3 regions of the Kocuria sp. KH4 genome follow, and region 2 is predicted to be linked to each of the others. Evidence: riboswitches for the same ligand, from Rfam matches in the RefSeq annotation. Region 2 holds a riboswitch; each other region holds the start of a gene.
What was found. Region 2 has a riboswitch for thiamine pyrophosphate ahead of thiM (hydroxyethylthiazole kinase). Riboswitches for the same ligand answer to the same signal wherever they lie in the genome.
Positions count from the first base shown of each region.

Region 1: another riboswitch for thiamine pyrophosphate. It lies ahead of ACWCOM_RS02165 (FAD-dependent oxidoreductase); the one in region 2 lies ahead of thiM (hydroxyethylthiazole kinase).
Region 3: another riboswitch for thiamine pyrophosphate. It lies ahead of ACWCOM_RS01590 (ECF transporter S component); the one in region 2 lies ahead of thiM (hydroxyethylthiazole kinase).

Region 1 covers NZ_JBSJYX010000002.1:10,275-14,394, forward strand. The annotation lists gene thiS (sulfur carrier protein ThiS) at 1-226, opposite strand, end outside; gene ACWCOM_RS02165 (FAD-dependent oxidoreductase) at 223-1,566, opposite strand; TPP riboswitch at 1,556-1,659, opposite strand; gene thiE (thiamine phosphate synthase) at 1,675-2,394, shown strand; gene ACWCOM_RS02175 (hypothetical protein) at 2,543-3,514, shown strand; gene ACWCOM_RS02180 (VOC family protein) at 3,627-4,120, shown strand, end outside.
Region 2 covers NZ_JBSJYX010000025.1:38,718-42,837, forward strand. The annotation lists gene thiD (bifunctional hydroxymethylpyrimidine kinase/phosphomethylpyrimidine kinase) at 1-659, opposite strand, end outside; gene thiE (thiamine phosphate synthase) at 656-1,336, opposite strand; gene thiM (hydroxyethylthiazole kinase) at 1,333-2,205, opposite strand; TPP riboswitch at 2,197-2,290, opposite strand; gene ACWCOM_RS15610 (nuclear transport factor 2 family protein) at 2,330-3,064, opposite strand; gene ACWCOM_RS15615 (Rne/Rng family ribonuclease) at 3,305-4,120, opposite strand, start outside.
Region 3 covers NZ_JBSJYX010000001.1:327,553-331,672, forward strand. The annotation lists gene ACWCOM_RS01585 (ABC transporter ATP-binding protein) at 1-1,598, opposite strand, end outside; gene ACWCOM_RS01590 (ECF transporter S component) at 1,595-2,215, opposite strand; TPP riboswitch at 2,304-2,425, opposite strand; gene ACWCOM_RS01595 (DUF4235 domain-containing protein) at 2,589-2,867, opposite strand; gene mnhG (monovalent cation/H(+) antiporter subunit G) at 2,925-3,419, opposite strand; gene ACWCOM_RS01605 (monovalent cation/H+ antiporter complex subunit F) at 3,425-3,697, opposite strand; gene ACWCOM_RS01610 (Na+/H+ antiporter subunit E) at 3,694-4,120, opposite strand, start outside.

The DNA of each region.
Region 1 (4,120 bases), on a different contig from region 2:
CGGCGGTGATGATCTCGACGGCCTGGCCCTCGGCCACGGGGGTCCGACCCCAGCGGCTGCGCGGGACCACGGCGGCGTCCACCGCCACGGCCACGCCCAGCCGGCGGCCGTCCAGCGGGGCGCCGTCGGGGCCCAGGGGCCGCCCGACGGTCTCGGCCACGAGGTCTCCGACGGTGGTGTCCCCGGCCACGACGTGCGGGCGGCCGTTGAGGGTGATGGCGGTCATCGGGTGCTCCTGTGCGGGGTGCGGGACCCGGTCGCGGGGTCCGTGGTGGGCGCCTCGACGGGACGGTCGAAGCGGTGCGGGTCGGTGGTGGCCAGGTACTCGGCGTCGGGGCCCGGGTCCGCGCCGGAGCGGCCGAGCACCAGCTCCGCGGCGAGGCGGGCGGCCAGCGGGGCGAGCAGCACGCCGTGGCGGAAGTAGCCGGTGGAGACCACGAGACCGGGCACCGGGCCTGCCTCCGGTCCGCGGACGCGGCCCAGGTACGGGATGTCGTCCGGGGTCCCGGGCCGGGCGCGGGCCATGGCCTCGACCAGCTCGAGGTCGGCGACGCCGGGGACCACGGCCTGGGCGTCGCGCAGCAGCCGGAACACGCCCCCGGCGCTGGTCCCGTCGAGGCCGTCCTCGCGGGAGGTCGCCCCGATCACCACCGTCCCGTCGTCGCGGGGCACCAGGTAGACGGGCACCCCGTGGACCAGGCCCCGGACGGTGCGCTCGAGCAGGGGCGGCGCCCCGCGGGGCGGGCGGGCGCGGAGGATGTCCCCGTGCACCGGGCGCAGCGGCGGCCGCCAGGACCCGGGCAGGCCTGCCAGGCCGGTGAGACCGGTGCCGGGGGCGAGGACCGTCTCCGCCGCCGAGACCATCCCGCCGCAGGCCAGGTGCAGGCCCGTCACCGCGCCGTCGGGGCCGTGGCGCAGGCCCGTGGCGCGGTCGTGCACCAGGCGGGCGGGCCCGCCGTCGGCGCCGTCCGTCCCGCAGGCCCCGGACGGGCCGGGGAGCGCGGGGACGGGGAGCGCGGGGGCGACGAGGGCGGCGAGCAGCCCGGCCACGAGCCGGCGCGGGTCCACCTGGTGGTCGTCGGGCACGCGGTGCACGGCGGACAGCCGCGGGCTCAGGGCCGGCTCCAGGGCCCGGGCGGCGCGCAGCGGGAGCGGCTCCACGGCCATGCCGTGGCGCCGCTGGAGCTCCCGCAGGTCCGCCAGGGCCTGCCGGTCGGCGGCGTCGACGCCGCACACGAGCGTCTCGGTGGCGCGGTGGCCCACCGAGCCGCCGGCCGCCTCCTGCACGGCGGCCACGAACGCCGGGTAGGCGGCGGCCGAGGCGAGCATGAGGGGGTAGAGCGGCTCCTGCTGGTACTGGACCTCGCTCACCGGGGCGAGCATCCCGGCCGCGGCCCGGCTGGCCCCGGCACCGGGCTCGGGGTCCACCACGGCCACCGAGCGGCCGCGGCGGCGCAGCTCCCACGCTGTGGCCAGGCCGACCACCCCGGCTCCGACCACGGCGACGTCGGCCCGCACGTGCTGGGCGGCGGAGCTCGGAACGGGGGGCACGGACGTCACCGGCATCGTCCTTTCCTACGGCGGCATGACCCGCATCAGGTGTGGCGGTCGGCGCCGGACGCCCTCTCAGCCCCTCGTGGGGCTCCCGCAGAACCGCTGACCTATCATCAGCGTGTGACCCAGCATACCCAGGACGTCCCCGCCCCCGCCGCTTCGCCGCTGCGCACCACGCGCACGGACCGGCTCCTCGCCGCCCGGCTGTACGTGTGCACCGACGCGCGCCGCATCCAGGGGGACCTCGAGGAGTTCCTGCACGCCGTCTGCGCCGGCGGGACGGACGTCGTCCAGCTGCGGGACCGGAGCATCGACACCGACGAGGAGATCGCCGCCCTGCGGCTGCTGGGCCGGGTCGCCGCCGAGTACGGCACGCTGGTCGCCGTCAACGACCGCGCCGACCTCGCCGCGCTCGTGGGCGCGGACGTCTTCCACGCCGGCCAGCGCGACCTCACCCCCGCCCAGGCCCGGGGGCTGCTCGGCCCCGACGTGCTGATCGGCCGCTCCACCCACGACCTCGACCAGGCTCGGGCCGCGCTGGCCGACCCGGACGTGGACTACTTCTGCACCGGGCCCGTGTGGGAGACCCCCACCAAGCCGGGCCGGCCCGCCACCGGCCTGGGCCTCGTGCGGGAGGTCGCCGCGCTGACCGAGGCCCGGCTGGACGCCGACCCGGCGGCCGCGCCCGTGCCGTGGTTCGCCATCGGCGGCATCGACGAGCAGCGCCTCCCCGAGGTGCTGGCCGCCGGGGCGCGCGGCGCCGTGGTGGTGCGGGCGGTCACCGAGGCCCCGGACCCGCGCCTGGCCGCCGGGCAGCTGCGCAGCCTGCTCCCCGCCTGACGCACTCCCCGCCCGGCACGCTTCCCGCCGGACACGCCGGGCGGGGCCTGCGCCGGACGCGCCCGGCGCAACTCCCCACCGGCTCCCCGCCGCCGCACAGCCCGATCTGGGAGCATGGACCTCACGGACGACGACGGAGGAGTGGCCCATGGACCCCGAGCTCGACCCGCAGGTGCGGCACGCGGTGGAGCATCCCGCGCAGACCGCCCGCGGCCCGGAGGACGTGCAGCTGCGCGTCCGGCTGGCCGGCGAGCCCGCCCGGCGGGCGCTGGGCACCCACTGGGAGGAGGGCGCCCCGGAGGACGCCGCCCCCGGCGAGGACCGGCTCGCGGCGGCCGTGCTGCTGGCCACCCTCTTCGGCGACACGTTCTGGCTCGAGCGGGCGGCCCGGCTGCCCGGCGACGTCCCGGGCTGCCCCTCGGCCCCGCCGAGCGGGCTGCTGGAGCTCACCCGCGTGCCCGGCGCCCGCGCGGCGATGGCCTCGGTGCTGGAACGGCCGCTGCTGACCGGGCTGCTGGAGTGGGGCACGAACCCGCTGCCCGAGCAGCCGCCGCTGGCCGTGGCCCGGGCCGCCCGGGACCTCTCGATCCCCGACGACGGGCGCGTCTACCGGGTGGTGCGCCGCCGCGCCGAGCGCTTCCTGGCCCGCGAGTACGACGGCTCGGAGTCCCTGGAGCGCTTCGTGGCCCTGCTGACGGAGGCCGAGCGGGGCCACCGCGAGGACGGGCCCGTGCTCTCCGGCGGGACGCCGCCGCCCGCAGCGCCCCCGGTCGCTCCTCCGACACCGACGGCACCGGCGAGCGGCCCGGCCGGGCCGCCGTCGTCGCCGCCCTCGATCGCGGACGCCCCGCAGGCCCCGCAGTGGGGCGTGAGCCCCGCCACGCCCGCCCCGCCGCCGCCCGGGCAGGTCGGCCGGCCCGGCGCGCCCGGGGAGCCGTTCCCGGGCCAGGCCCAGGGCGGGCCGCTCCCCGGTCCGGGCGGGCGCGGCCCGGCGACCGGCGGCTGGCCGCCGCCCGCCGCCCACGACCCCGCGGAGGACGACTCCGACAACCTCAAGGCCTGGGGCCTGGTCCTCCTGGCGATCGTGGCGGTGATCGTGGCGCTGATCTTCGTCCTCTAAGCGGCTGCGGGACGGCGGGGGCCTCCCAGATGCTTGCACCGGAAATAGTTTCCCCGGTATTCTTGGGGGCACATCACCCTGAGTTGCGCCGACGCCGACGGAGAAGCCCGAGATGCCGATCTTTCCCCAGAACCCCGATCCCCGGAGCCTGACACCGCGCCCGGCGGACGACCTGCTGTCCGCCGGGACCCGGATGGGCGCCGTGGAGCTGCTCGTGGCCGATCTGGACACGATGCTCGCCTACTACACGGACGCCGTGACCCTCGAGGTCCTCGCCCACGCCGGGGACACCGCCGTGCTGGGCCGTGCCGGCCGGACCGTGCTGCGCCTGCGGCAGGTCCCGGAGCTGCCGCCGGCCCGCCGCGGCCAGGCGGGGCTGTTCCACACCGCGGTGCTCTTCGAGGACGAGCCGGCCCTGGCGGCCGCCCTGGCCTCGGTCGCCGCCGTGGCGCCGCGCTCGTTCACCGGCAGCGCCGACCACCTCTACAGCCAGGCCTTCTACTTCGACGACCCCGAGGGCAACGGCGTGGAGCTGTACACCGACCGCCCCCGGGACACCTGGCGGCGGGAGGCCAACGGGCTGCTGACGCTGGCGTCCAACCCGCT
Region 2 (4,120 bases):
GAGAGCGAGCAGCCGGTGCCGTGGGAGTTCTCGGTGGGCACCCGGGCGCCGTCGAAGGCGACGAGGGGCTCCGGCGCGTCCGGGCCCACGAGGGCGTCCGGCGTGCGGTCCCCGGCGAGGTGCCCGCCCTTGACGAGCACCAGGGTGCCGTGCGCCCGGGCCACCCGGTGGCCCTGCGCCAGGGCCTGCGCCCAGGAGGAGGCGGTCTCCTCCTGGGCGAGCACCGCCAGCTCCGGCAGATTGGGGGTGACGAGGTCGGCGTGGGCGAGCATCGCGCGCAGCGCGTCCTCGGCCTCCGGCTCGAGCAGGCGCCCGCCCGACGTGGCGACCATGACGGGGTCCAGCACCACCACCGGCGGCCGCCGCTGCTCGAGCCAGCGGGTCACCGTCTCGATCACCGGCACGGAGCCGAGCATGCCGATCTTCACCGCGTCGATCCCGACGTCCTCGGCCACGGCGTCCAACTGGGCGGCGAGGACCTCCGCCGGCGGGACGTGGACGGAGCGCACCCCGAGGGTGTTCTGCACCACGACGGCGGTCACGGCGCTCATGCCGTAGCCGCCCATCGCCGCGATCGACTTCAGGTCCGCCTGCTGTCCCGCCCCGCCGGTGGGGTCGGTGCCGGCGACGGCCAGGACGCGGGGCACCCGGGCGCTCATCGGGCCACCTCCTCGGGGACGCGGCCGAAGGCGAGCACGTACCGGGCGGCCGCGGCCCCGGGATCGGGGTCGGCGCAGATCCCGGAGACCACGGCCAGCCCCGCCGCACCGGCCGCGCGCAGGGCGGCGGCGTCCTCGACCCGCACCCCGCCGATCGCCAGGCACGGCAGGGTGGCGCGGGCCGCGGCGCGGGCGAAGCCCTCGACGCCCAGCGGCTCGGGGTGGTCGGGCTTCGTCCGGGTGGCGCGCACGGCACCGACCCCGAGGTAGTCGACGGTGCCCGGGGGCAGGGCGGCAGCGGCGTCGAGCTCCGGCGCCGTGGCGGCGCTCAGCCCCACCACCGCGTCCGGCCCGCAGATCCGCCGGGCCAGCTCCACGGGCAGGTCGCTCTGGCCGACGTGCACCCCGGCGACGGGCGCCCCGGCCGCCCGGGCGGCCAGGTAGGCGTCGGCCCGGTCGTCGACGAGCACGGGGACGTCCCGTCCCACGCGCTCCGCGACGGCCACGAGCAGGGCCACCAGCTCCCGGGCCGGGGCGTGCTTCTCCCGGACCTGGACCATGGTGGCTCCCCCGGCGACGGCGGCCGCCACGACGTCGGGCACGCTGCGCGGGGCGCTGAGCGCCGTGTCGGTCACGAGGTGCAGGGCCAGGGCGGCGGGGTCGAGGCGGGCGCTCACCGGCCACCCTCCTCGCGCACGAGCTCCGCCCGGGCGGCGAGCTGCTCCGGGGTGATGGCGTGCAGCCGGTCGAGCAGGGCCACCGCGAAGGAGCCGGGACCGGCGCAGCCGGCGGCGGCGTCCTCGGCCGCCAGGGTGTAGACCGCCGTGGCGGCGATCGCCGCCGCGGCGGGATCGGCGCGCACCGCGGTGAAGGCGGCCATGAGGGCGCCCAGGGCGCAGCCGCCGCCGGTGACCCGGGTCAGCAGCGGCGTGCCGTGCGGCACGCGCACCACGCCCCCGCCGGGGGCGTGCACGAGGTCGACCGGGCCCGAGACGGCCACGGCCGAGCCGGCCTGCGCGGCGAGCGCGGCGGCGGCGTCCCGGGCGGCGTCGACGCCGTGGGTGGCGTCCGTGCCCCGGCCGCCGGCGCCGCCGGCGAGACCCAGGATCTCCGAGGCGTTGCCGCGCACGATCGCCGGGCGGTGCCGCAGCAGGTCGCGGGCCAGCGCGGTGCGCACGGGCAGGGCGCCCACGGCCACGGGGTCCAGGACCCAGGGGCGGCCGGCCCGCTGGCGGGCGCCGACGGCCTCGTAGGCGGCGCCGCGCTGCTCGGCGGTGGGCGTTCCGGTGTTCACGAGCAGCCCGTCGGCGAGCTCGGCGAAGACTCCGCCCTCGCCCTGGATGTCGGTCATGGCCGGGGAGGCGCCCACGGCCAGCAGGACGTTGGCGGTGACGTTGGCGACCACGGTGTTGGTGATGCACTGCACCAGCGGCGCCGCGGTGCGCAGCTCCTCGAGGGCCGTGGCGGCGTCCTCGGCGAGCGCGGGGTCCGGTGGCGCCCCCTCGGCTCCTGCGGTGCGGGCGGGCGGGGGTACGGCATCGCGCATCAGCGACATCCCTTCGCTAGTACTGGCTAGATCAGGTTCGACGGGTGTGATCTCAGCCGCTCGCGCGGCACCCCGTGTCAGGTGTTCCGCCAGTCTAGCCCCCGGCCGGCGCCGGCCCGCCCGGTCAGAAGAAGCCGTTGCCGTGCGGCATCCGCTCGGGGACGGGCTGGACGACCTCCCAGTGCTCGAGGATCCGCCCGTCCACGACCCGCCACAGGTCGTAGCAGCCGGCCGGTCGCCGGCCGCCGTGCTCCGGGTCCGCGCCGTCGGGCGCGAGCGTGCCCTCGGTGACGGTCAGGACGAGGTCGCCCTCGCCGAGCACCCGGTGGAGGACGCGCCGGGAGAGCGGGGCGTCCGGGCCGGCGCCGTGCTCGGCGTAGCGCGGATCGCGGGCCAGCTCCCGGAGGGCCTCACGGTCCGCGCCCAGGAGCCGTTCGTGCACCCACTCGGTGATCAGCGCCTTGTTCGCCGCGGTGTGCTCGTGGTCCGTGACCTGCCGGGGGCCGTCGATCCGGTGCGCCCCGGCGGCCCCGCCGGGCAGCGGCGCGAGGGCGTCCCAGTGCTCGGCGAGGCGGTCGCCGGCCACGCGGAAGACGTCCACCGCCACGAGCGGCTCCGGGCCGAGGCCGTGGTAGACGCAGTGGACGGCGACCATGTCCCCGTCCTCGAGCACGCGCAGGGTCTCGATCCGGAAGTCCTCCGGCAGCCGGTGGAGGACGGCGCGCAGCCCCTCCCGGCCGTCGGGGCCGAGCCCGGAGTGCTGCCGGAAGTCCGGGGCCCAGTGCCGGTCCAGGGCCGAGGGGTCCCGGTGCCCGAAGAGCTCGGTGCCCGCGGTGAGTACGATCTGCTTGCTGCTCATGGCCATCCCCTCGGCGCTGCGGGCCGGGGGTCCGCCCGGTCGGGCCGCCCGCGTGTGGTGCGACCACGCTACTCCCGCACCCGGGCGGCCGGACAGGAGGGCGGGTCGTGTGACGGCCGGGGGTCCGGCGGGAGGCTGGCAGGCACCGGTCCCGCGCCGGGCCGGAGGACGGGCCCGGTGACGGCGAAGGACCCCGACCGGCGGGTCGGGGTCCTTCGGGGTGCCTCGGCGGGCGGGCGCTCAGCCCTGGCCGGCGGGCCGGCCGCTGGTGAGGTCCTCGGCCTTGACGCCGACGCCCACGACGGTCGGCCCGTCCCCGGCGGCGCGCTGCGGGAGCGCAGCGGCGGTGGTGGCCTCGTGCCGTCCGCCCTCGGCGGCGGCCGCCTGACCGGCGGTCACCTGGGCCTCCCCCGGTCGGGCGGCCGGGGCCGAGGCGCGGCGCGAGCGGCGGCGCGGGCGCGCCGGCTCCGCGGGCGCCTCGACCGGCGTCCCGACCGGCGTCCCGGAGGAGGGTCCGGCCGGGGCGCCGCCCGTGGCCGGGCGCTCCTCGGCGGGACGCGGCGCCGGTCCGGCCGTCTCGTCCGGGGCCGCGGCGGCGGGCGCCCCGGTGTCGCCGGCCGGCGCGGGGGTGCGCCGCTCCGGCGTCCGCGGGCCGAAGGCCTCCGCCAGCGAGTCCAGGCTCAGGTGGGGCGCCTCGGCGGGCTCCTCGGTGTCGGACGCGTGGCCCTGCGGGAGCTCGATGACCTCGCCCTTGATCGTCAGGCGCGAGCCCTGCTCGGCGGTGGGCTCCTCGGCGGTGGGCTCGGGCTCGGCCGGGGAGCGGGTCTCCCCGGTCTCCTGCGGCTCGGCGGCGGTCTCCGCGCCCTGGCCGCGGCTGCGGCTGCGCTTGCCGCGGCGCTTCTTCCGCGAACGTCCCGAGCCCTCCGGGCGGGACTCGGCGGCGGCGTCCGGCTCCTCGGCGCGGGGCGTCTCCGCCTCCTCCGGGGCCTCGTGGTGGGTGGCGGCCGCGATGGTCGCGAACGCCGTGCGCGCGGCCTCGGCCTTCGCCTTCTCCGC
Region 3 (4,120 bases), on a different contig from region 2:
GCCGGCACGGCCCCCGGCGCCGGGGGGACCGGCGGGGCGCTCCCCAGCTCCAGCACCTCGGCCCCGAGGGCCCGCACGAAGTCCTCGTCGTGGGTCACCGCGAGCACGGCCGTGCCGGCGTCCACGACCTCCAGCAGCAGGTCCACGAGCTCGGCCCAGGTCAGGGCGTCCTGGCCGAAGGTGGGTTCGTCGAGCACCAGGACGTCCGGTTCGGTGGCCAGCACCGTGGCCACCGACAGCCGCCGCTTCTCGCCGCCGGAGAGGGTGAACGGGTTCGCGTCCGCCAGGTGGCTCAGCCGCAGCCGGTCGAGCAGCTCCTCCGTGCGGCGGTCCCGTTCGGCCGGCGGGGTGCCCGCCAGACGGGGCCCGAGCTCGAGCTCGGCGCGCACGGTGGCGCGCAGGAACTGGTGCTCGGGCTCCTGGAAGACCGTTCCGACGCGGGCCACCAGGTCCGGTCCGGCCCACTCCAGCGGGTCCGGCCCGGCGCCGCGGTCCAGGGGCGGGTGCGCGGTCACGGTCCCGCGCACGGGCGCCAGCAGGCCCGCCAGCGTGAGCGCCAGGGTCGACTTCCCGGCGCCGTTGGCTCCCGTCACCGCGACCGCCCGGCCACGGAGCAGGTCCAGTCGGACGCCGCTCGCCGCGACCGGCAGGTCCCGGCCCGCCGCGGCGTCGCCCAGCGGCCGGCCCCGGCGCCGCGCCCGGCGCCGGGCGCGCAGCTGCCGTGCGGAGGGCTGGGTGCGCGAGACGGCCAGCCCCGCCGCACCCAGCAGCGCCTCCGCGTCCGCCCGGGGCGGCGCGGGCTCGCGCGTGGGCGGGAGCCGGCCGGGCACCCAGACCCCGGCGCGGCTCAGCTCGTCGGCGGCCTCTCCCAGGACCTGCGCCGGGGACCCGTCGTGCGCGATCCCGCCGTCGCGGCCGAGGACGACGACGCGGTCGACGACGTCGGCCCACACCGCCACCCGGTGCTCCACGACCACGAGGGTGGCCCCGCTGCGGTCCAGGCACCGGGCCACCGCGTCCCGGACCTGCCGCACCCCGGCGGGGTCCAGGTTCGCGGTGGGCTCGTCGAGGAGGAGCAGCCCCGGGCTCATCGCCACGGCCCCGGCGAGCGCCAGGCGCTGCTTCTGCCCGCCGGAGAGGGCGGCGGTGGGGTGCTCGAGCGGCAGGGGCAGCCCCACGTCGTCGAGGGCGGCGCGGACCCGCGGCCAGATCTGCTCCCGGGGCACGGCGAGGTTCTCGAGGCCGAAGGCGGTGTCGTCCCCGATCCGGGAGAGCACCACCTGGGACTCGGGGTCCTGCTGCACGAGGCCCGCGCGGCCCCGGACCCGGTCCGGGTCCGCGCCGTCGAGCAGCAGCTCCCCCTGCCGGGAGAGCCCGTCGTCGTCGTGCAAGACCCCCGCGAGGGCGTGCAGCAGCGTCGACTTCCCCGCCCCGCTCGGCCCCAGCAGAAGCACCCGCTCCCCCGGCCCGACCGCGAGGTCGATGCCCTGCAGGGCGGGGGTCTCCCGGCCGGGGTGGTGCCAGCCGAAGCCGCGGGCCTCGATGCGGGCCCCCGCGGCGGTGGGCGCACCGGGAGGGCGCACCGCCGCGGCGGTCATCGCCGCGCGACCCGGCCCGAGGCCAGGCCCTGCAGCACGCCCGTGGCGGCGAGGGCCTTCACCACCGCCCACAGCAGCAGCCCGGCGAGCACCGCGCCCGAGAGGGCCGCGAGGACCACGTAGACGACCTGGTGGCCGAGGGCCCACTCGTAGTTGTAGATGATGCTCTCGTTGACGCCGAGGAAGACGCCGCTGACCGCACCGGCGGCGGCGGCCACGGCGGCGTTGTAGCGGCGGTAGCGCACCGCGGCGAAGACCAGCTCGGCGCCGAGGCCCTGGACGAGGCCGGACAGGACCACGGTCCAGCCAAAGTGGGTGCCGAGGAAGCCCTCGATGACCGCGGCGAGCAGCTCGCAGAACAGCGCGGCGCCCGGCTTGCGGATGATCAGGCCGCCGAGCACGCCGGCCACGAGCCAGCCGCCGGCGATCAGGCCCACGGCGGGCGGATAGGTCACCGCGGCGGCGCCGACCACGGGGTAGAGCAGGTTCGACCACGCCCAGAAGACGACCGCGCACACGGCGGCGAGGACGGCGGCCACGACGATGTCGACGACGCGCCAGGACGAGGACCCGGACGTGCGGCTGCGTCCGGCGGGACGGTGGGTGGTGGTGTTCACGGTGTGTTCCTCCTGGGCTCAGCGAGCCATCGGTGCCAGGAGGGGAAGGGTTCGCGCGGACACGGCCGGAGCGCACGTCCGCGAGCCACCCCTGAGGTGCTCGACTCCCTTCGCCGGTGCTAACCGGAGCAGGTTCGAGGGTCTGCGGTGATCCGCACTCTCAGCGCTCTGCCGCCGTCGCCGGCGGGGTGCGCTCCCCTGTCGTTTCAGTGGCACCGAGTCTACCCCGCTCCCGCCCGCTCCGTGCACGGCCGCGGGCACGCGTGCCCGTCCGGGGTCGCGGGGCGCCCCCGGACGACGCAGGGGCCCGTCCGGGCGGACACCGCTGCGGTGTCCGCCCGGAGGGGCCCCTGCGCGAGGTGGCGGCCGGCGCTCAGACCTCGGCCTGGCTCGAGGCCCTGGGGTTGCTCCGGGACGACGAGTCCATCTTCGCGATCTGGCGGGAGATCCCGACCTTGATGACCGTGCCGACGAGGCCGGTCACGAGGGACCAGATGATGATGCCGGTCCAGGCCTCCTCCGGGTCCGGGTTCTTGGCGGGGGGCGGGTTCCCCGTGATGCGCGTCCACGCGGCGCCGAGCACCTTGTGCGAGAGCGCCACGCCGCCCAGCGAGAGGCCGGTGCCGGCGAGTTCGAGGATCTTCGTGTTCATGGACTGCTGCTCCTTGTCGTCGGGGCGGCGCGGATGCGCCCGTCGATCGTGCCCAGCCTAACGTGTCTCCCGGGATCCGTCAGTCTGCTGTCCGTCGGCGTGCTGGCCGTCCGCGGCGGGCGGGTCGAGGAGGGTCTCGCCGGGACGGGCCCCGTCGGTGCGGGCGGGGGCGGGCCCGGTCGGGGCCGCCCCGCTGCCGCCCGGCTCGCCGGCACGGTTGAGGACCTCCTGCAGGTCGTCCCGCGTCAGGGTGGCCCGGTTGAGGTGCTTGGTGCGGTAGGTGGAGCGGCCCACCATGTGCGCCGAGACGGGCACGGTGAGCAGCTGGAAGATCCAGCCCAGCGCGATCAGCGGGATCATGACCGGGTCCCGGTTCTCCAGGGCGACGGCGCTGAGCATGAGCAGCAGCCCGAAGACCTGCGGCTTGGTCCCCGCGTGCATGCGGGTCAGCAGGTCCGGGAAGCGGACGAGCCCGATCGCGGCGGCCAGGGACATCAGCGCCCCGAGGACCAGGCACACGGCCGCGGCGGCGTCCAGGACGGTGTCCAGCACGGGGCTCACTTCCCGTGCTCGGCGGTCTGGGTGGCGAAGCGCGCCACGGTCACGGCGCCGATGAACCCCACCAGGGAGACGATCACCATGAGGATGAGGTTGTTGAGGTGCTGGTGGTAGGCCATCTCCACGGCCAGCGAGGCCGCCACGATGGCCAGCAGGACGTCGGTGGCCACCACCCGGTCCAGCAGCGACGGCCCCTTGGCCAGGCGGTAGAGGGTGCCCGTGGCGGCCGCGCTGAGCAGCACGGCGGCGACGGCCACGGCGATTCCCATCACGGGCGGTCCTCCTCGGTGGTCCGGGTGGTGCGGGTGCTGCGGGTGGTCTCGCCGGGCTCGGCGGTCCCGGTGGGGACGTCGGCCCGCCGTCCGCCGACGATCTGCTGCCCGGACGTCACCGGGGAGCTGATCGCCGCGCTGTCCCCCTGCGCGTGCCCTTCCCCGTCCCCTCCGCGCCGTTCGGCCCGCAGGGCGGTGAGCTCCTCCCGGGTGCCCATGATGCGGATCCACGCGGCCTCGACCTGCCGCGCCGACCGCCGGAAGGCCTCGGCATCCTCGGGGGTGCGGACGTTGAGCGCGTGGAAGTAGAGCGTGGACCGGGCGCGGTCCACCTCCACCAGGATGGAGCCGGGGATCAGGGCCATGGTGTGGCCGGTGGCGGTGAGCAGCAGGTCCGAGCGGGTGCGCAGGTCCACGCCCACG